2 regions of the Lysinibacillus sp. SGAir0095 genome follow, and region 2 is predicted to be linked to the other one. Evidence: riboswitches for the same ligand, from Rfam matches in the RefSeq annotation. Region 2 holds a riboswitch; the other holds the start of a gene.
The links. A riboswitch is a leader RNA that binds a small molecule or an ion and turns the genes downstream of it on or off. The one in region 2 is predicted to bind FMN.
Positions count from the first base shown of each region.

Region 1: linked by a shared signal. The riboswitch ahead of C1N55_RS07850 (ECF transporter S component) and the one ahead of ribE (riboflavin synthase) in region 2 are both predicted to bind FMN.

Region 1 is NZ_CP028083.1:1,582,189-1,593,707, forward strand. Features, by position in the region: gene C1N55_RS07805 (D-alanyl-D-alanine carboxypeptidase family protein) at 1-363, shown strand, start outside; gene C1N55_RS07810 (pseudouridine synthase) at 617-1,351, shown strand; gene resA (thiol-disulfide oxidoreductase ResA) at 1,459-2,004, shown strand; gene C1N55_RS07820 (cytochrome c biogenesis ResB family protein) at 2,010-3,668, shown strand; gene ccsB (c-type cytochrome biogenesis protein CcsB) at 3,665-4,855, shown strand; gene C1N55_RS07830 (response regulator transcription factor) at 5,099-5,815, shown strand; gene C1N55_RS07835 (ATP-binding protein) at 5,808-7,583, shown strand; gene C1N55_RS07840 (RNA polymerase sigma factor SigX) at 7,834-8,376, shown strand; gene C1N55_RS07845 (hypothetical protein) at 8,366-9,607, shown strand; FMN riboswitch at 9,713-9,885, shown strand; gene C1N55_RS07850 (ECF transporter S component) at 10,153-10,731, shown strand.
Region 2 is NZ_CP028083.1:3,461,839-3,473,357, forward strand. Features, by position in the region: gene C1N55_RS17135 (YfhH family protein) at 1-256, opposite strand, end outside; gene recX (recombination regulator RecX) at 249-1,058, opposite strand; gene C1N55_RS17145 (polysaccharide deacetylase family protein) at 1,187-1,978, shown strand; gene ribE (6,7-dimethyl-8-ribityllumazine synthase) at 2,019-2,486, opposite strand; partial or broken gene ribB (3,4-dihydroxy-2-butanone-4-phosphate synthase) at 2,567-3,154, opposite strand; gene ribE (riboflavin synthase) at 3,172-3,810, opposite strand; FMN riboswitch at 3,930-4,066, opposite strand; FMN riboswitch at 4,240-4,372, opposite strand; gene rlmD (23S rRNA (uracil(1939)-C(5))-methyltransferase RlmD) at 4,570-5,931, shown strand; gene C1N55_RS17170 (ABC transporter permease) at 6,103-6,882, opposite strand; gene C1N55_RS17175 (ABC transporter ATP-binding protein) at 6,879-7,784, opposite strand; gene C1N55_RS17180 (PLDc N-terminal domain-containing protein) at 7,784-7,987, opposite strand; gene C1N55_RS17185 (DUF1648 domain-containing protein) at 8,106-9,200, opposite strand; gene C1N55_RS17190 (GntR family transcriptional regulator) at 9,214-9,591, opposite strand; gene C1N55_RS17195 (saccharopine dehydrogenase family protein) at 10,160-11,386, shown strand; gene nspC (carboxynorspermidine decarboxylase) at 11,387-11,519, shown strand, end outside.

The DNA of each region.
Region 1 (11,519 bases), 1.9 Mb from region 2:
TCCGGGAAAACGGGCTTTACTAAAGTTGCTGGAAGAACATTGGCAACGTATTTTGAACAGGATAACAAAAAGGTGATTGTCGTTACCTTAAGTGAATCAAATGATTGGCAAGTACATAAAGGGCTTGCAAATAAAGTTTTTGATAATTATGAGTATGTCACAGTTGCAGATAAAGGAAAATATCAGGCAACTAACGATAAAGCGGTTGAACTAACGCAGCCAATTTCCATCCTTTTGAATAAACAAGAAGCGAAAGAAGTACGAAATGTCCTACATTTATCAAGAAAACAAGGACAATTTGGAATTTGGCATGTTATGTTAAATGATGAAAGCATATATGCAACAAGGGTAAATGTAAAATAATTTTGAAGTACTATTAAATCTGGCTAAGTTTTAGGACTGCGTTTAGAGCAGTCTTATTTTTTGTATACTTAGAGAAAATTGTCGAAAAATGAAAGGGATTAAGTTAAATAATTGGGTTGAGTGTTTCACAAAACTCTTTCAAAATTATTAAACAACTTTTGGAATAAGCTGTTTTTCTTTAATAATACGGTAGAATATGACATAATTTTTAGGCAGACTTTAATGTGCTTACACGGATGAATGAGGTGGAACAATGGAAAGATTACAAAAAGTAATAGCTTATGCTGGAGTTGCTTCAAGGCGTAAAGCAGAACAATTAATTCAAGAAGGCAAAGTGAGAGTAAATGGTAAAGTGGTAAAAGAACTTGGTACGAAGGTTTCGAACTCGGACACAATTGAAGTAAATGGCGTCAAGCTTGAAAAAGAAGATAAAGTATACTTCTTACTATATAAACCAAGAGGAATTATCTCTGCTGTTACAGATGACAAAGGAAGAAAAACGGTAACGGATATCTTTAAAAAACATGTGCACCAACGTATTTTCCCAGTTGGACGACTAGATTATGATACATCTGGATTATTGCTATTAACCAATGATGGTGAATTCTCCTATCAAATGACGCATCCTAAATTTAAAATCGACAAAACGTATATAGCTCGTGTAAAAGGTGTGCCTACAATTGATGGACTGAAAAAGCTGCAACGTGGTATCAAACTAGAGGACGGAAAAACTGCACCTGCTAAAGTGAGTATGACATCTTTTGATGAAAAAGCTGGAAAAGCCATTTGTGAGATTACAATCCATGAGGGTAGAAATCGCCAGGTGCGCCGTATGTTTGAAGCGATTGGGACACCAGTTGTGAAATTAAAACGTGAACGTTTTGCTTTCCTTGATTTAGCTGGGTTAATGCCAGGTGAATATCGTGAGTTAACAAAACATGAAGTGAAATTGCTTCGTGTACTTTCTGATACGGGGAAGATCGAATAATTAGAGGCCGTGAAAACGTTCATAAATCAGTCAAAAACAATAGCAAATGAGTTTTTTTAGTTTGCTATAATAAAAAAGATTGTATAGTTTTCGGGGAGGAAACACAAATGGATAAAAAAAAGAAACGTTCGATAACTCGTGGTGTTATTCTCGTTGTTCTTTTAGCAGCAATCGTATATACAGTCTATACTTCTGCGACTAATGACAAGGTGAAGGTGCTGCAAGTTGGCGACAAAGCACCCGAATTTGAACTAGTGGATTTATATGAAAGCGGTTTAAAACATCGCCTTTCGGATTATGAGGGCAAAGGAGTCTTCTTAAATTTCTGGGGAACTTGGTGTGAACCATGTAAAAAAGAAATGCCGGCAATGTCCCGTCAATATGCCAATTATAAAGAGCAAGGTGTTGAAGTGTTAACAGTCAATATTGCTCAAACAGAATTTGAAGTGAAGAAATTTCTTGAAAGCTTAGATGTTCACTTCCCAGCTGCTATTGATAAAACAAAAGCTGTTATGACGGCATACAATGTTGATTTATTACCAGCAACAATCCTAATCAATCCTGAGGGTAAAGTTGAAAAAATCATTACTGGTGAAATGAGCGAAAAGCAGATCGCCTCATATATGGAATCAATTAAGCCAGAACAGGAGTAATTTATATGGAAAAAATTATTTGTGTTTGTGGTCATGAAAATCCATCAGGTACCAAGCTTTGTGGAAAGTGTGGTCGACCACTGACAGAAGAAGCTAAGATGAGTAAAATCCTCGATATGAAATACGATGGTGCGGCCATTCGTTCAAAAACGCGCAATAAATCGATTGTTGATAAGATATGGAATTTCTTCTCGAGTGTAAAAGTAGGAATATCGTTAATTATCATTAATCTGGTCGCAGCATCTATCGGGACGATTTTCCCTCAAGAGTTTTATATTAGTGTTTCAACTGAAGCAGAAAAAGCAATCTACTATGAAGAAACATACGGTTCTTTAGGGAAGCTATACTATGAACTTGGACTTTCTAACGTGTATAGTTCTTGGTGGTTCCAAATATTGGTTGGGATGCTAGCGATTTCAATTATCGTTGCAAGTATTGACCGAGGAATACCATTACATCGTTCTCTTAAAAATCAGCGTGTAAAACGTCATGCAAGCTTTATGAAACGTCAACGTGTTATTTCAGAAGGACCAATTACAGATGGTGATTCTGCCAGAACGTTGAATGTAGTTGAAGAAAACATGAAAAAGCTAAAATACAAAGTTCGACGTGATGGCAATGCACTTCTTGCTGAGCGTGGCCGCTTTTCTCGTTATGGCCCATACATAAATCACGTTGGTTTAATTATCTTCCTAACTGCTGTCATGCTACGCCTTGTACCTGGATTCTATGTAGATGAAGCAATGTGGGTTAGGGAAGGTGAAATGCGTGCAGTACCTGGCATGGAAGGCTACTTTATAGAGAATGAAGAGTTTATCTTGGAATTGCATGATAATGAGGCGACGGAAAATCAAGAGCTACAAGGAGTTAACGTCGTAGCAAAAAACTATCAAACTAATGCTAAGTTATATAAACAAGCTGAAGATGCTGTTCCGGGTAAGGCAGATAATCTAGAGTTAGTGAAAGAATATTCGATTCGAGTGAATCATCCATTGCAACATGAAGGCTATTCATTCTACCAAATGGATTTCCGTTTAAATGAGATCAAAACAATGAATTTTGAACTCACAAATAAAGAAACAGGGGAGTCACTTGGTGCGGTTAGTGTGGACTTAGCGAACCCACAAGATGAATATGTCATTAACGAACAGACTAAAGTTCAATTATTAGGCTATTATCCTGACTTCTCTGGATTTGAGGATGGTGAACCGCAGACAGCAACACCAACACCAAACAATCCAGCATTTATCTTTAAGATGACGACACCTGAAAAACCTGAGGGTGAAGTAAGTTTTGTAGCTATTCAGCAAACAATTGAGCCAAACGGTGATAATGCCTATAAAATGGCATTTAACAGCGTTGAAACAAGAAATATGTCTGGTCTGACAGTTCATAAAGACAGTTCAATTCCATTTTTAGCAATCGGTGGAGCAATCTTCATGATTGGGGTAGCAATCGGTTCATATTGGAATCACCGTCGTATATGGGTGGAACAATTAGAAGATGGCACAATTCGTCTAGCCGCACATACAAACAAAAACTGGTTTGGTATTAAGAAAGATTTAGATGCACTAACAGCATCTGCTCATCTCCCTAAATACATTGACCAGTCAGAAGATGATCTCGACGATGAAAAAGAAAAGGAAGGTGACAGCACCTTATGAGTTTAATTAGTTTAAGTGGCAACTTACTTTTTGTAGCTTTTATTGCCTACTTGGTTGGGACATTACTATTTGGTGGAGCTATTAAAGGTACTAAGCCAGACGGAGCAGAAAAGCGTGCAGACAAATGGGGGAAATTAGCCTTAATCGTTACGATTATTGGATTCTTGGCTCATTTAGGCTACTTTATTACTCGCTGGATTTACAAAGGACATGCTCCTGTAAGTAATATGTTTGAATTTACAACTGCATTCGGTATGTTCATTATTGCAGCGTTTATATTAATTTACTATATGTATCGTTTAACTGCGCTTGGTCTTGTTGCACTACCGGTTGCTATATTAATTATTGGTTATGCCGCGATGTTCCCAAATGATGTGGATCCACTTGTTCCATCGCTTCAAAGCTATTGGTTAACAATCCACGTTATTACAGCAGCAATGGGCCAATCGATTCTCGCAATTAGTGCTGTGGCAGGATTAGTCTATTTGTTAAAATCAGTTAATCCGAAAAAGAAGTCTAAAAGTCGTTTTTGGATGGAAGCAGTATTATACTTTGGTGTTTTAGTAGTAGGGTTTATTCTTGCAACGGTTATCTTTAAAGGGATTGGCTATGAAGCAAGCTTTACTTATATTGATACGCAAGATAGTGAAAAAGAAATCACATACTATATGCCGGCTGTATTTGGTATGAATGACTATACGTTATTAACAGAAAATACAATGGATCCAATTTTTGAAATGCCGGCTGTTATCAATGCTAAAAAATTAACTACAGTGTTCTGGGCATTTGTAATTGGAACAGTGCTGTATTTAATCATTCGGTTAGTTACTCGAAGAAGCATTCTTGATATGCTGCATCCTTTAGTGCAGAGAGTTAATTTAAACTTATTAGACGAAGTGGGCTATCGTTCAGTATTGATCGGGTTCCCTGTATTTACATTAGGGGCACTTGTATTTGCGATGATTTGGGCACAGGAAGCATGGGGCCGTTACTGGGGCTGGGATCCAAAAGAGGTTTGGGCTCTTATTACATGGTTATTCTATGCTGCTTACCTACATTTACGTCTCTCAAAAGGTTGGGAAGGGAAAAAATCAGCATGGCTTGCGGTTATCGGCTTTGCAATTATTCTCTTTAACTTAATCGTTGTAAACTTAGTTATTGCAGGTTTACACTCTTACGCAGCGTAAAATTATGAACGAAAGTTCTTCTCATATATGGGGAGAACTTTCTTTTTAGGCAAAAAGAATGTATAAAACTTTCTTATCCATATTAGTGCAACTAAATCTAATCGCTAAAGGTATAGCGATTAGCCAAGTACTCTAAAAATACTATTAACACTTGGTGTCAAGTTAAGTTTTCTAATATATTCTTTAAATTTTATACGTGAAATTGTACAATAGGAAAGAGAAAGAATGAGAGGGGTAAAACCTATGTCTGAAAATATTTCTGTGTTAGTAGTAGATGATGAGGATCGTATTCGCCGCTTATTAAAAATGTACCTTGAACGTGAAGGATACGAAGTAGATGAAGCTGAAAATGGTGAAATGGCTCTCACAATGGCGTTAGAAAAAGAATATCATTGTATTCTATTAGATATTATGATGCCTGAAAAAGATGGTCTGCAAGTATGTGAGGAACTGCGTGAAAAGAAAACAACACCAATCATATTATTGACTGCAAAGGGTGAGGAAGCAAACCGTGTACAAGGGTTTGAACTTGGAGCAGATGATTATATAGTAAAACCATTTAGTCCTCGTGAAGTGATTTTACGTGTGAAAGCTATTTTACGTCGATCTTCGGCATTTTCACCCGTTTCAAGTCCGTCTACTTCAAAAGATTTAGTGGTATTCCCACATTTAACAATCGATCATGATGCTCATCGTGTGTCTGCGGACGGTACAGAAGTTAACTTAACGCCAAAAGAATATGAACTACTGTACTTCTTGGCAAAAGCACCAGATAAAGTTTTCGACCGCGAGCAATTATTAAAGGAAGTATGGCATTATGATTTCTTCGGTGATTTACGTACAGTTGATACACATGTGAAACGATTACGTGAAAAGCTAAACCGTGTATCAGAAGATGCTGCAAAAATGATTGTTACAGTTTGGGGCGTAGGCTATAAATTTGAGGTTGTGAATGAATAGGATATGGAGCAGTATCGTCGGGAAGCTATGGTTAACCATATTGCTTCTCGTTTCGTTTGTGTTGTTCGTCTTTACAGTTCTCATGCTGGAATTTTTAGAAGATTATCATCAGGAGCAAGCTGATATATCCTTAAGACAAACCGCCTCAACTATCGCGAGTATCGTTGATAATTATGACCTGGAACAGTTAACTGACGAGATTATTAATGAAATGATTACGGAAGATACAAATGCCTTTATTGTTTCCCAGGAGAAAGAAGTAGTATCTGCTTTTCAGACGGGTCTTAATAGTACTGAAATACAAAATAGTATATTAAAAAATAAGAATTTTAATGAAATTTTTGAGTCTACTGAACCAATATTAGATCGCATGATTTTACCCTCCCAAATAGAAGAAGGTAAAATGGAAACATATATTGTTTTAAGCTATCCGCTAAAAAGTGATGATAAGTTTCATGGTGCTATTTTTATCTATCAAAATCCAACTGCACTTCATAAAACATCCCAAGAAACAACAAAAATTGTCTTTCTTTCAGCTTTTATCGCCTTTGTGCTAACAACATTTTTCGCCTTTTTCCTTTCTTCCCGAATTACATGGCCACTACGTAAAATGCGGGAGCATGCCTTTGAGCTAGCAAAAGGGAAATTCGATGAAACCCTGCCAACAACGCAAAATGACGAAATCGGGCAATTAGCTGTAGCCTTTAACCAGATGGGGCGACAATTAAAGCATCATTTAGAAGTAATCAATCAGGAAAAAGAACAATTAGCAAGTGTGTTAACATCCATGACGGATAGTGTGATTACCTTTAATCGAGATAAAACCATACTTCTCAGCAATCCTCCGGCAGAAAAATTACTTCAAAAATGGTTTATCAGAAAGAAAAATGAAACGGATCACCCAATGCCTCAGGAAGTCTTTGAAATGCTGGAGCATGTATTAAGCTTTGAAGATAAACTAGAGGAAGATATTGAAATTGATGGTTCCTATTATCGAATTACGATTAGCCCGTTGAAAAACAGTGAACAATCCATTCGCGGTGCGATTGCTGTTATTCGAGATATGACGGAGCGTTTACGTTTGGAAAAATTACGTTCAGATTTTATTGCCAATGTATCACATGAACTTCGTACACCTATTGCTATGCTTCAAGGCTATTCGGAGGCCTTACTGGATGATGTTGTATCCGATGAGGAAGAACGAAATGAAATCACTCGTATTATCTATGATGAATCACAGCGAATGGGTCGCCTTGTAAATGATTTACTTGATTTAGCTCGAATGGAAAATGGACATACGACGCTTTTCAAAGATGAAGTTGAGGTAGTTCATGTGATTGAACGTATTACGCAAAAATTTACTCAAGTGGCGAAGGAAAAGAAAGTTCAATTGCAATTCAAAACTGGTCTTGATGAAAATGTTCTGATTAGTATTGATGAAGACCGTATTGAACAAGTCCTTACTAACTTGATAGATAATGCTATACGACACACACCTACTGAAGGCAGTGTTACCGTATCGCTGGTACAAGAACTTTCCTATGCGAAAATTCAAATTGCAGACACTGGGGAAGGGATTCCTCAGGAAGATTTACCTTATGTATTTGAACGTTTCTATAAAGCAGATAAAGCAAGGACTCGTTCAAAGGGCGGCACAGGCTTAGGGCTTGCCATTGCCAAAAATATTGTAGAGGCTCATAAAGGTAATATACGTGTCGATAGCGAGGTTGGAAAAGGAACAACCTTTACTTTCTACTTACCTTTATAAGAAAAACAATTTTCAAGGAGTCTTTTGCAGGAAGTTTGAAGTAGCGCTTTAGCAGTTTAAGAATTGATTTTGTACATTCTAAGCTGTCGTCTAGGGTATCTCTAAAGTATGTGAATAAAACTTTAGGGATACCCTTTTTATATAGGACGGGTAGGAACTTCTTACTTGCAAAAATGGCTAATTATTTTATTATTACTGAAACTTTATTACTTCTTATACGACAAATTTATTAAGAACGGGGGTGGCATGGGTGAAAGAATCCATATTCCATCGTTTGTATGATCTATATCATAAGGATGTCTTTCAATTTTTAATTTATCTGGTTAAAAATCGATCGGTTGCTGAAGATTTATCCCATGAGGTTTATGTAAGAGTATTAAAATCTTATGAGCGATTTCAAGGAAGAAGCTCGGAAAAAACATGGCTATTTGCGATTGCTAAAAATGTGGCGATCGATTATTTCAGAAAAAATGCGGTACGTTCTTCACATGCTTTCGACGCATTCAATTGGGAAACAGAAAGTTTAGTCTCACCTATGAAGTCTCCGGAAGTTCTAACGGAGCTGAATGATGAAATGCGAGAATTATTAGATGCACTTGAAAAGTGTACGGGTGATCAAAAAATGGTCATTGTTATGCGCTATTTTCAGGAATTATCGATTGCTGAAACAGCCGCGATCCTTAATTGGACAGATGGCAAGGTTAAAACTACCCAGCATCGAGCGATAAATAAGCTCCGTGAAATATTGACAAATACGACTGAAGCGAAGGAGGCAAATCACAATGAGTCATGATAAATGGGAAGACAAAAAAATAGAAGACTTGCTTGAGAAAGTACCAAAGATTCATGATCAACGTTCAAAACAAGACGTATTCAATCGTCTTAAAGAAGACGGTCTTTTTGATGATGAGCCTTTAAGTACCAATAATCATAATACAGGTCAAAGTAGAAAGTTTAAGTGGGTTCCAATTGCTGTTTCAATCGCTGCAGTCTTTTTACTGGCGATATTAATACCGTCCTTTATAAATCAATATTCTTCAACGGATTCTGTAGAGGAAAGTGCAAGTACGGAAGTAAGTGAAGCAAGGGATATGGAGCAAGAGATGAAAAGTTCGGAATCGAGTGCTGAAGAATCTAGCGCTGATATGGCTATATTCAACGCAGAGAGTGGGGACCTTCGTACGGCAGTTTACCCAGAAGAGCTTGTGGGAAATACGGTGTTTAAGTTGGGATTAGCTAGTGATGCAGCAGATAGCTTACCTGTTACGGTATTAATTCCGAATGATAGAATTCAACAGGATTTTGGAGATATTACACCAACTGGGGTAGAACTATATAATCATTATGCACCACTCTTTATGGAAAGTGCGATAGGCTTTAGCGAATATCATCCATATGCTGGAACGATTACTGAGTTAGGTGATCAAGTGATTCACACATTACCGAACGATCAACCTTACGATATAGCTCCAGCTTCCCTGACAACTTATTTTGCTACTCTAATTGATACATTTGGCGATTCTTACGAGGAAGCAGCACTATTAAATCAAGAAGGCTCTGCTTTTGAATTTAGTGAAGTTGGGGAGCCAAGTACACCAATTGCATTAGTGGGTGAATCAACTCAGTATAATTACTTTAGACATACCCAAACGGATGGAACAACATATTTAGCGCCAAATTTTAGAGAAGCTTTTTCAACAGTAGAAGAAGCGATTACGGCTATGAAAGAAGAGACGAATGATATATATCAGTCTGTAATATTACCGAATATTGATTTTGAAATAACTGCAAAAGGTCAAATTGCAACCGTAAGATTTACTGAGGAAATCGATTTAGATGCTTTCGATCAAGTTCAAGCGATGCAAATGATTGAGGGGATTTTGTTAACAGCTGCGAATTTCGATATGCAGGTTCAATTTGAAAATATTGTTCAAACAGAGTGGCAAGGATTTAGCTTTACAGAGCCACTTCCGATGCCTGTTGGAGCAAATGAGGTCTCATATTGGACGGTTATTCAACAATAAATGACGAAAAATGTATAGTAATTGAGTAGGTTTTCATCGCTTTTACATCTTTACATCATCTCAAACTCGAGATATAATGAGACTGTAACAACAAATTAAATATTGATTCATCTTCGGGGCAGGGTGTAATTCCCGACCGGCGGTGATAGAAATTGCAACTTCCGACCATTTACTTGGAGGATGTTGCCTATAGTTTCTTCAGCCCGCGAGCTTGATTTTGAGCAGGATTTGGTGCGATTCCAAAGCCGACAGTATAGTCTGGATGGGAGAAGGTGAAGGTACGGTCTTTTTTCGTTATTCGAAGGGAAACTGTATGTTAAGGTAACGCTCTTGCGAAAAATTCGTAATTGCTTTACTGTTTTTTGAGTATCTTTTTTATCTTACATGAGATACTTGATTTAACGTACAATTTTTCTTGTTTTCAATGTGCCTATTTTCTCCCTTATGCAACTTGCGTAAGGGATTTTATTTTTTCATTGAAGGAATAATCGAAAGGCTGTCCTTTCTTCTAGCTAAGTTGAATCAGCAAAGAGGAGAGATTGATTATGTTTAATCAAAAGCTTAAGTTACGTTCGTTCGTAACAATCGCAATGTTAAGTAGTATCTCATTTATCTTAATGCTACTAAACTTTCCATTGCCATGGTTCCCAGTATTTTTACAGATTGATTTCAGTGATGTACCTGCATTGATTGCAGCAATCACAATGGGACCGGTTGCGGGTATTTTAGTAGAATTATTTAAAAACATTTTAGACTGGATTTTCTCGGGTACGCCAACAGGAGTTCCTGTGGGGCACATGGCAAACTTTGCAACGGGCCTTTTATTCATTTTACCTGTCTACTACATTTATAAAAAATTCCCATCAATTAAAGGGTTAAGCTTTGGTTTAGTTGCCGGCACAATCATCATGTCAGTTGGTATGAGCCTATTAAACTATCTAGCATTTTTGCCTATGTACACTTACTTCCTTGGTTGGGGTGAGTTCGACATGAAAGAAACAATTATTTTAGGTATCCTACCGTTTAACGTTGTAAAAGGTATTATGCTTATGGTTATTATAATCTTACTGTTCCGTACAATGAAAGTATGGATCGATAATCAAAGAGCACAATATTTATTATAAATAGAGTATTTCAAAGCTGTTCGTTAAGTCGCTTGTATGACTTAATGAGCAGCTTTTTTAGTTGTTGACACCAATTTATTAATGAGGTGGAATTTCTGGAAAGTGAAGACAATAGGGAAAGAAGAGGCTGAATTGCTGACAAGAAAAGCTTGAAAGTGGTAGTCCGGGAGTAGGGGGCTTGTGACAAAGTTAAAAGCGGAGGAGTAACTAGTCCGTGAGAAAATGTGTCGAGGACAATAGACAGGTGAAAGAGGAGTTCGTTGTCTTTGATAAGCGGTGTCATGGACAATAGACGTGTGGAAGAGGAGCTAATAGTCCGCGAGATGGTGAGTCGTGGACAATAAAAGGGAGAAAGAGGAGTTCGTTGTCCTTGATAAGCAGTGTCATGGACAATAGACGTGTGGAAGAGGAGCTAATAGTCTGCGAGATGGTGAGTCGTGGACAATAAACGGGAGAAAGAGGAGTTAATGGTCCGCGAGAAGGCGAGTCGAGGACAATAGACAGGAGGAAGAGGAGTTCGTTGTCCTTGATAAGCGGTGTCGTGGACAATAAACATGAGGAAGAGGAGTTAATAGTCCTCGAGAAACAGTGTCGTGGACAATAGAAAGAAATAAAAGGAGTTAATAGTCTGCCAGCAGCCTGTTCAGTCACCCAATTCCCTAAATATGATAAAGCTGGTCAACGAAAAGGCTACATTATGCCAAGGAATGAAAAAAGGAAAAACAAGTCAATGAGAACCGACCCAGCCCCCGCCTTTGCAAATCAAAAGTGAAAACGGTAAACGAGCA
Region 2 (11,519 bases):
ACCCCCAAGCAAAGCGACCTTTTAAATATTCTACTTTGAAAAACTCTCCTGGTGCACCATCGATTCGATACATTTCACCTTTTACAATTGTTTGAGGATCAATTAGATATGCTGCCGCCATTGTTGCTTTTCTTTCATATACAGCAAATTCGTTTACAATGCCAAGTTGTTCAGCTTTTCTCGCTTTTTCTTTTAGCTTCGCAATTTCCTCTCTTAGTTCTTGCTCTGTCATTTCTGCATAGCTTTTTTCAGTCATTTTCTTCTGTCTCCTTCTCATCTAAAAAGCGGTCTATTATTTCTATTGGAAAACCTTTTTGATATAAGGCTTGTTTTGTTTTCATTTTAAGATCATTACCAGTAAGTTTTGAAGCATATTTGTTCCAAAGCTTCTCACCTTGATTCTCAATCATTTCGTACCACTGATCATCTTCTCGCTCTAGCTTGATTTGGTCAAGTATTTCGTTTGTAATGGAAAAAGAATACCCTTTTCGCATTAGTACATCTTGAATTTTTTGCTTTACTTGCATGGGTGTTTTGTTTTGATTTGCTCGGATTGCCTTTTCTGCAAGCTCCATAGCAATTGTTAGCTGTTCTTTATGGGAAAAAGAATCGAGTACTTTAGTTTGTGTTTCCTTATCGATTCCTTTTTTAATTAGATCTTGTTTAATGGCTCTTGGCCCTTTTTTTGCCGTTTTTTTCTTCGTTTCCAATAATGCTTTTGAATAGCTTTCATCATTTAGAAAGCCTAGTTTTTCAAGTTTTCTTAACGCCTCTAATACTACTGACTCACCAAACCCAGCATCCAGTAGCTTCTTTTTCACTTCGAATTCACTGCGCATTTGATAGCTTAAAAAATTTAATGCTCGATTGAAGGCTTTGGCAATTTCATCTTCGTAGGTTATTTCATCGACATCAAATTGTTCTAGAACTTTTCCTTTGGTTAAACCAAACTTTATAAGTGTCGATTCGTCCACTGCAAATGCATATGTATCATTTAAATAGATATTATATCGTTCTGGATTGTTTTTTTGTCGTCCTATTTTAGATATGACTTGCATTTCAAACACTCCTTCTACAACAAGTATACATGTTTTTTAAGATTGTTTCATTTGAGAATATTTGACGTTGGTTAGCATAAAGAAATTGATTTCGCACAATATAAGCAAAAAGGAGGCTAAAATTCTTTATGTGGAAACATCACATTTCTGGTTTAACATTGTGTGCAATTGTTTTTGCTATTGCCTTTTATCTAGTTAAGCCGGATGTCGCAAATGCACAAGCATACTATTGGGGTTTCACTAAATCAAAAGATGGGATGCCTGTAGATGCTGGTGCGAACTTTGAAGAACTCTTAAAAAACAATGGAGCATTTTATAGAGGAGATCCAAACAAAAAAATAATTTATTTGACTTTTGATAGTGGTTTTGAGAATGGACATACAAAAGCGATACTAGACACATTAAAAGAAGAAGAGGTACCAGCTACATTTTTCCTAGCCGGTCACTATTTAGAAAGTGCAAGTGACTTAGTCAAAAGAATGATTGACGAAGGACATATAATCGGAAATCACACATATGGCCATCCAGATTTATCAAAATTATCAGACCAAGAAATACTTAACGAGTTGCAAAAATTTGATAAGAGACTAAAAGAAACAACCGGACTAAAACGTACATATTACGTTCGTCCTCCTAAAGGAATTTTTACTGAGAGAGTATTTGATGTTGGCAATAAACACGGCTATACCTATATTTTTTGGGATACTGCTTTTGTCGATTGGAATACTGATTCTAGTGTAGGTTGGGAATATGCTTATGATGAATTAATGAATCAATTGCATCCTGGTGCAGTAATTCTTCTGCATACAATTGCTAAGCATAATGCGGACGCACTTCCGAAATTCATCAAGGACGCCAAAAAAGAGGGTTACACCTTTGGCTCACTCGATGATTTAGTAATGGATCAACTACTTCAATAAAGTAAAGGGATTCTCGTACTTCACGAGAATCCCTTTATAATTAATTAAACATCTTTTTCAAATTAGCCATTTCAATAGCAGACACAGCTGAATCATAACCTTTGTTTCCAGCCTTAGTTCCTGCTCTTTCGATTGCTTGTTCGATGTTTTCAGTTGTTACGATACCGAAAATTACTGGTACATTTGAATTTAAGGATACACTTGCAATTCCTTTTGCAGCTTCATTGTTCACATAATCGTAGTGAGTTGTTGAGCCACGAATAACAGTACCTAGTCCAATAACTGCATCATACTCCCCTGTTTCCACCATTTGTTTTGCGATAAAGGGTACTTCAAAAGCCCCTGGTACCCAAGCAATATCAATATTTCCTTCTGCTACGCCATGTCTTTTTAGACCATCCAATGCGCCATCAACTAATTGTGAAGTAATAAAATTATTAAAACGACCAACCACAATCCCTATTCTTAAATCTGTCCCGATTAAATTTGCTTCAAATAATTTTCCCATTTTATAAGCTCCCTTCGAAATCCTTAATTTTTAGAGTTTTACTCACTGATTAAAATATTGTTGTTATTACGTTTTTCACAATAGTGCACCAAATCTTCAATGGAGATGAGTTTTAAGCCATGCTGAATGGCAAAACTCATTAAACCATCTAAACGTAACATTTCTCCGTCATCCCCCATAATTTCACAAATAACGCCTGCCGGATAACTTCCGCATGCTTTTGCCAAATCTATTGCCGCTTCGGTATGGCCCCTTCTTTCTAGGACTCCACCCGCTTTTGCAACTAATGGAAAGACATGCCCGGGTCTTCTAAATTGACTTGATGTTGCCTTTTCATTAATCATCTGAAGAATTGTAAATGATCGCTCGTAAGCACTAATACCGGTTGTTGTATCAATATGGTCTACGCTCACTGTGAATGCGGTTTGATGATTATCTGTGTTGTTTTCAACCATTGCTGGCAATTCTAATTTTTTTGCAAGTTCCTTTTGTATCGGAGTGCAAATTAACCCACGCCCATATGTAGCCATAAAGTTAACGTTTTCAGGGTTTGCATACTCAGCAAGTACGACTAAATCTCCTTCATTTTCACGATTTTCATCATCCACTACAATAACAATCTTCCCTGATTTCAAATCCAGCAAAGCCTCTTCTATTGTATTAAGCATGTGGAAACACCTCCCATTTAGAATCCATTTTGTCTTAAAAATTCCATAGTGATATTTGAAGTTTGTTCTGTCTTTCTTAAATGATGCAAAACATACTTTCCAAGCATGTCTGTTTCTATATTGACCCTTTCCCCTACACCTTTATGTCCCAAAATCGTTTCTCCGTAAGTATGGGGAATGAGTGAGATTGTTACATTACTATCTGTAACTTTAAAAAGTGTAAGACTAGTTCCATCAATCGTAATAGAGCCTTTCGGAATACAATTTGTTAGTAATTCCTTTGCCACTTCAATTTCAATGTAGACAGCATTGGAAACAGGTCTTTTACTTTTAATGGTTCCTACTCCATCAACATGTCCTGAAACAAGATGTCCTCCAAATCTGCCATTTGCACTCATCGCACGCTCTAAATTAACATAATCCCCTATTTTCAGTGCATGGATAGTTGTTGCCATCACTGTTTCCGGCATTACATCGACAGTCATTTCTTCATTGTTAAACTGTGTAATTGTTAGACATACTCCATTTACTGCAATGCTGTCCCCTAAGTGTGCATCTGAGACTATTTTCTTTGTTGCAATCGTTATTTGCATACTGTTCACATCTTTTTTAATAGCCGTTACTTTTCCTTGATCTTCAATAATGCCCGTAAACATCTACTCACCTCATTTCTAATTTTAAAAATAAAAACCCCTTAGAAATCCTAAGGAGTTTGGGAGTATTCATGGCATAGCTAAAAAGCTTTTTGAAATCATCTTTTCAAAAAGTGCCACAATTCATCCTTCTCCCATCCAGACTATACTGTCGGCTTTGGACTCACACCAAATCCTGCTCATTATCTGAGCTCACGGGCTTAGAAGCATTTACTTCATCACCGTCGATTGGGAATTTCACCCGACCCCGAAGGACAATATTTACTTAAAGCATTCATCAAATAAAAAATCCCGTCATTCGGGTGACGGGATGAGTAAGTACAGGAAAAAATCATAACAAATAAGACCATCAAAAAATCAAATTTTAATGGTTTTCCTAATAGAACTTGGCGAATATCGAAAATACTCTTAACGTTAACCAAGTTTGCACTTATACTCCTTCTCCCATCCAGACTATACTGTCGGCTTTGGATTTGCACCAAATCCTGCTCATAAGAGCTCACGGGCTTAGAAGCTTTGCTTCATCACCGTCGATTGGGAATTTCACCCGACCCCGAAGGAATTTTTTATTTAATTGCTTTTAACGATATCATGAATCGCAAAATATATCCAATAAGCAATCGAATAACTCTATTTTCAGTAAAAAGGAATCACTCGAATATGTTAGGAAATATTTAGCCATTTGCTTTAAGTTACAGCTTCGTTATAATGTTTAGATGAACTTATTAAAGGACGTGAACGCTTTTGAGCGATAAAGTGATGATGGAAATTGGACAGAAATTTCCTTTAACCATAAAAAGATTAGGGATTAATGGAGAAGGTGTTGGCTTTTATAAACGCAATGTGGTGTTTGTTAAGGGAGCATTACCAGGTGAAGAAGTAACAGTAAGAGTTTCCAAGGTACAACGTAGTTTTGCAGAAGCAGACATTTTAAATGTACGAAAAGCTTCTAAAGAGCGACAAGAACCAAGCTGCCCTGTATATAACGAGTGTGGTGGGTGTCAACTCCAGCATTTAACATATGAGGGACAACTAAAAGAAAAACGAGATATGGTTGTACAATCTCTAGAAAAATACGTGAAACCTATTGCTGAAACGACAGATATTCGACCAACGATTGGAATGGACAACCCTTGGCATTACCGCAATAAGAGCTCCTTCCAGGTTCGTAAAGAAGGAAAACGTGTTTACGCTGGCCTTTATACTGAAGGAACAAACAAACTGTTGAACATCAATGACTGTACTGTTCAGCATCCATTAACATCGAAAATAACAGTTGCAACACGTAAAATATTGCAAAAGCTAAATATCTCAATTTATGACGGGAAAACTTTAGACGGATTAGTCAGAACAATTGTGGTTCGTACAGCCATGCAAACTGGAGAAACTCAAGTTTGTTTAGTAACGACAAGAAAAGACATTCCACATAAAGATGAATTAATCGAACGCATGCTAAAAATTGACCCAAGCATTGTTTCCATTACACAAAATATTAATCGCGAAAAAACATCACTTATTTTCGGTGATGAAACAATCATTCTGCATGGCAAGGAAACCATTCATGAAAAATTAGGCGAGCTTGCCTTTGACTTATCATCACGCGCCTTCTTCCAATTAAACCCGGAGCAAACAGTTCATTTATATGACGAAATTAAAAAAGCAGCTGAGTTAACCGGTAAAGAAAAGGTAGTCGATGCTTATTGTGGTGTAGGAACAATTGGCTTATGGCTAGCTCGTGAGGCAAAAGAAGTACGCGGAATGGATGTAGTTCCTGAAAGTGTTGACGATGCAAAGAAAAATGCACGAAATCACGGGTACAGGCACGCACGTTACTATACAGGTACTGCAGAAGATTGGTTGGCAAAATGGAAACGTGAAGGATTCATTCCAGATGTCGTAACTGTGGATCCCCCACGGACTGGGCTTGCACCAAGTTTTATTAAAACCGTCATGAAAATTAAACCGAAACGTTTTGTTTATACTTCTTGTAATCCCTCTACATTCGCGAAAGATTTACAGGAATTAACGAAAATTTATAAGGTTGACTACATTCAACCGGTTGATATGTTCCCTCAAACAGCCCGAGTTGAAATCGTAGCAAAATTAACACTAAAGAATAAATAATGAAATACGAAAAGGCACTGTCTCCTATGGAAGCTGGAGAAGGTGCCTTTTAATGTGGGCGTGTTTCATTAGAAGAAGAACTGCTTTTATGTGAGGGATTGTAGATCATCTTCTATTTAGAGAAAACCAGAGAGCTATTGGACATATCACTCGGAGATGTAGGCAAATATACTATTCTAGAATCTCTTTATGCTTAAAAATTTGTATAGTTAAAATGAGAACTACGATGATTAAAGCAACAGTTAGAAGAAACGTTGGCAAGAAACTGGACTGAAGTTCTCCCGATTGCAACAGATGCCCTGTGTGTCCTGTTAAGGTCGCCGGGCTCCACTTCAGCTTATTTTGCATTATTGAAGTAACCGTCGAAATAACAGCGACAACGAGGATTGTCATGAAGGCAACACTGCCGCTCCCTTTCATTACTGTGCTAAAAAACAACGTCAATGTCACAACAAAAATCAACCATAAACTATAGATACCAAAGCTTTGAAAAATTTGTTCGGCAGCAACTGATTCAATAAGCAAATTTGTATAGTACCAAGAAGCAATATACCCTAAAAACAACGAGAGTAATGTTATGCTTACTAACCCAGCCCACTTCGATAAAATGTAGGAAGAATACGGTACTGGTTTACTCATGACCATACCCGCCACTCCGTTCTGTCTTTCTGCAGAAACAGTTCCCATCGCACTCAGGACGAGAATGAGGACACCAAGCATTCCATAATTAGAAAGTACCCCCATCAATACTTCTGCTCCTGTCGGAAGCGGCATCTCTATTACTGCACCTTCAGGCAACCCACCAAAATTATCCAAGATTTCCGGCATATAATAAGAACTAATTGGCTGCATAACGCCGAGTAAAATAAAAACGAGAGGAATCCATAAAATTTTATAATTACGTATCATTTCCGTTATTTCTTTTCGATATAGTACCACCCATTGCATCATGCATTCACCACTTCCATAAATAAATCCTCTAGGGTCGTTTGTGCCAGCTCAAACTTTCGAATTGGAACTCCTTGATTTACAATTTGTTGTAATAGAGTTTGTCTTCCTTTTTCCATATCAGTTACACCGATACTAGCTAGATTTCCTTGTATCTTCACCTCAGAAACAAAGCTATAACTCTCTATGCTTTTTAGCCATTCAGAAGAGTCGGAGTCAAATTCAATCTGGATGATTGGTTTTTGATACTGCGCCATCACAGTTCCTAATTCCCCAGATATCGCTATCTCCCCATTATTAATAATTAAGATGTCATCACTAATTTCTTGCGCATCGTGAAGGACATGGGTGGAAAAGAGAATTGTCGTTTCCTGTTTAATTTCCCGCATCATATCTAGAACCTCTCTTCGCCCTAGTGGATCGAGAGCTGAGACAGGCTCATCTAAAATAAGTAACTTCGGACGATGAATAAGTGCCTGAGCTAATCCTAGGCGTTGTTTCATTCCCCCTGAATACCCGCCTATTTTCCTCTTTTTCGCATCAATTAAGCCTACACGTTCCAGCAATTCTTCACTTCTTTTTTCAGCCTCTCTTCGATTAATCTTAGCTAGCTCCGCAGCGAAAACGAGAAACTCCTTCCCGGTCATCCAATTAAAAAAAGAAGGGTATTGAGGCAGGTAGCCAATAAATTGTCTTAAGTCCTTTTGTTTAGCCTCTTGGAAATAAATACTTCCTGAAGTCGGTTCCAGTAATCCGGAAAGCATTTTTAATGTCGTTGTTTTACCCGCTCCATTTGCTCCTAGTAACGAAACACATCTTCCTTCATCTATATTAAAGGTAATTCCTTTTACAGCATTTGTTTCCCCATATTTTTTGACTAACCCTGTTACGTTTAATAGCTCCATTAATCATTTCTCCTCCCAATGACGAAGTAAAGCACTGGTCCAATTATGTTGATGAAAAGGATGATTAGAATCCACATCCATTTAGGTCCATTTGTTTTTTCTGAGCGAATGCAAAAAACTAATGCGATAATCACTAATAGTAATTGGATACCTAATATTGGTGCAATTACACCCCAAGGAACTTCATTTAACAGTTCTCTCATTTTTACCCCTCCAACTTGTTAATTGCTTTCCTTTGCTAAATCGTTCCCTTTTCAATAAATTCTATGAAAACTAAAAATCACTCTATTGATCGTTGTTAGAAAAGAATTAAGTAACTTCTTATAATAAAAGAGAGATTAAAATGATAATAATAAGTGGTACAAAGACAATTACATATCCAAACGGATTAGCCAAATTGATCGTCCAGCCCACGCCGAATCGCTTCTCAACAAAAATGGAAGGATCATTTTGATTAAAATAGAACATTCCACCCTTCCAATATTTGTCCTCATCTATGTCCATAATTCGTGCTTCAACTTGAATTTCCCTTACTTTATCTGAACGTCCTACTTTTATTGCAAAGATTAGTGTTCCTATCAATACTAATAATAAGAAACCAAATGGTATTACGATTTTCGTACCTCCATCCCCGACTTCCGGATGAATGGTCATGAGCTGGAAATAGCTCATTAACATCGTTACGCCCAACAAGACAATGTATAGCAACCAGCTAGAATATTTTCTTAAACTTAATTGACGATTACGAGATGATTCTAAAGCTGTCGCACTGAGCTTAATGCCTGATTTTTTAGTTGCTACATGGATGCCTAAAAACATCAATTGCATTGTCAATAACAATAAGGAAAGCTGTATTGCTGAAAAGTGTGTTTTGTCCGTAAAAGCATCTGCTTCTCCACTTGGTCCCCAGTGAGTAGGAATTTGATCTGGCAGAAGCTCATAGTTCAATAATGTGTAAATCAACAAACCAACAGTCGAAAGTATCGGTAGTAGGTACACATACCACGGTAACATTTCATCCTGCTTGCGAACTGATAAATCCATAACTTTCATAGGCTTTAGATTTTCAACCCATTCATTTTGCTGCTTTAGCTGCTTCGTTTTTCCATGGTAATACAAATAAAAAGACAAACTAATTAAAATTAGCGCAAACTCAATAATTACACCAGTTAACGCAATTTGGTTCTCCAGTCGTTCATCACTGAGCATCCAGCCAATATAAAATCCTAAAATGATGATTGATAATATTCCCACACTCATTGAATACTGTTTTCTATACTTTTCGATTGTTTTATCTTCAATATATTGCTCAGGGATCATAACACCAAATACAACCGTTCGATTAACTAAATAAGGGATCACCGTCTGTATCACTGCAATAAATATTGTAATAATGAAAAAAACTAAAAATGACATTTAACTTCCTCCTTTACCTTTCTTTCATTTCTTTTAATACGGCGCTGACTAAATCCTGCATTTCCAATTTGCTCATACCTATCACTAAAGCTTCTGCAATTACTGGTTTCAGTTCGTTAATAATCTGTTGTTTTCTTTCTTCGCTCAATTGTTCAGTGGGAGAAATAATGGCACCTGATTTAGGAACAATTTTTATAATCCCCTTTTTTTCAAGCTCATGATAACTTTTATTAACAGTGTGCATATTTACTCCAAGATCTGCTGCAAACGCTCTAACGGAGGGTAACGAATCTCCGTAAACAATTTCTCCTCGAGCAATTCCTTCTATTATTTGGTTTGTAAGTTGGGTATAGATTGGTATATCCGATTCGGCTTCAATTCGAATGATCACTTAAACCCCTCCAATCTGTTCTATATTTATTATAACAATCTGTTCTACATTCAATATAACACAATTGTTCTATAATGCATAGAACAAAATAAAGCGAATTAATTTATTTTTGATTGATCGTACCTTTTCATTTTCGTTTGCGACCTCTTTATAGCAAGTCAAACCAATTCTTCAGCAGCTTTCGAAAAATATGCAAATAATTCTTGAATTTTTGTTTACCCTAAAAGCAAATGGGAATACGTAAATTATGTAGTGATATGAATTCTTTACTTATTAAATACATTGAAATTTATTCATGTGTTTTACATTGGAAAACATTTGCTAGATTTAACACATTTTTTGTCGAAAAATGATTGCTACAGAAAAAATATTTCTGTATAATCTGTTTTATTGTTCATCTTTAGTTTCAGACTAAAGTTGATAGCTCAGGTGCGTTTCTCTAGGTTCGAACGAGTTTTTCCAGTAGAATGTAGGGGAGTTACTTCGCCTTGGCACAAGTATTTTATTAACATGCCTCACCTGGTTAGAAACCAGGTATGCAGGCTTAAATTTAGGGGGTTATAAAGAATTGGGTAAAGCATTGATTATTGGTGCTGGCGGTGTTGCTAGCGTTGTCGTGCACAAATGTGTACAAAATTCAGAAGTATTCGAAGAGATTATGATCGCAAGTCGAACAAAATCTAAGTGTGATGCTTTAAAAGAAAAATTAGACGGTGGAAAAACGATTATCCATACTGCGCAAGTTGATGCGGATAATACTGACGAGCTAATTGAATTAATCAATGGATTTAAACCAGATGTGGTAATTAATGTAGCTTTACCATATCAAGACTTAACAATTATGGATGCATGTTTAGCTACAGGTGTGCATTATGTTGATACTGCAAACTATGAGCCACCTGAAACAGCTAAGTTTGAATATAAATGGCAATGGGCTTACAAAGAGAAGTTCGAAAAAGCTGGCTTAACGGCACTTTTAGGTAGTGGATTTGACCCAGGTGTAACAGGCGTATTCTCTGCATATGCTTTAAAGCATTACTTCGATGAAATTCATTACATCGATATTTTAGATGCAAATGCTGGTGATCATGGGTATCCTTTCGCTACAAACTTCAACCCAGAAATCAACATTCGTGAAATTACAGCAAACGGACGTTACTGGAAAAACGGCGAGTGGGTAGAAACTGCACCACTTGAGCATAAAGAAGTTTATAACTTCCCAGAGATTGGTCCTAAAGATATGTACCTTCTTTATCATGAAGAACTAGAATCTTTAGCGAAAAACATCACAGGAATTAAGCAAATTCGTTTCTGGATGACATTCTCACAAAAATATATTACTCACTTAAATGTATTAGAAAATGTTGGGATGACTTCAATTGAACCAATCGAATACGAAGGTCAAATGATTCAACCACTACAATTCTTAAAAGCTGTTTTACCGGACCCAGCTTCACTTGGACCACGTACAAAAGGTAAAACAAATATCGGGATCATCGCTCGTGGTATTAAAGATGGCGAAGAGAAAACTTACTACGTTTATAACGTTTGTGATCATGAAGAGTGCTACCGTGAAGTTGGCTCTCAAGCAATCTCATACACTACAGGTGTTCCAGCTATGATTGGTGCAATGCTTGTTATGAATGGCACTTGGCAAAAACCAGGCGTGTACAATGTAGAAGAGTTTAATCCAGATCCATTCATGGAAGCTTTAAATAAATGGGGTCTTCCATGGCAAGAAAGCTTTAATCCTGAACTGATCGATCTTAACTTTGACGAAAAAGAGGCAAAGTAAATGAAAGCTATCGATTGGAAAGCAGCGCCGTCTCCTAGTTATGTAGTGGACGAGCGTTTGCTGTTACGTAATTTAGAAATTTTAAAGTCTGTTCAAGATCGTACAGGCTGTGATATCTTACTTGCACTTAAAG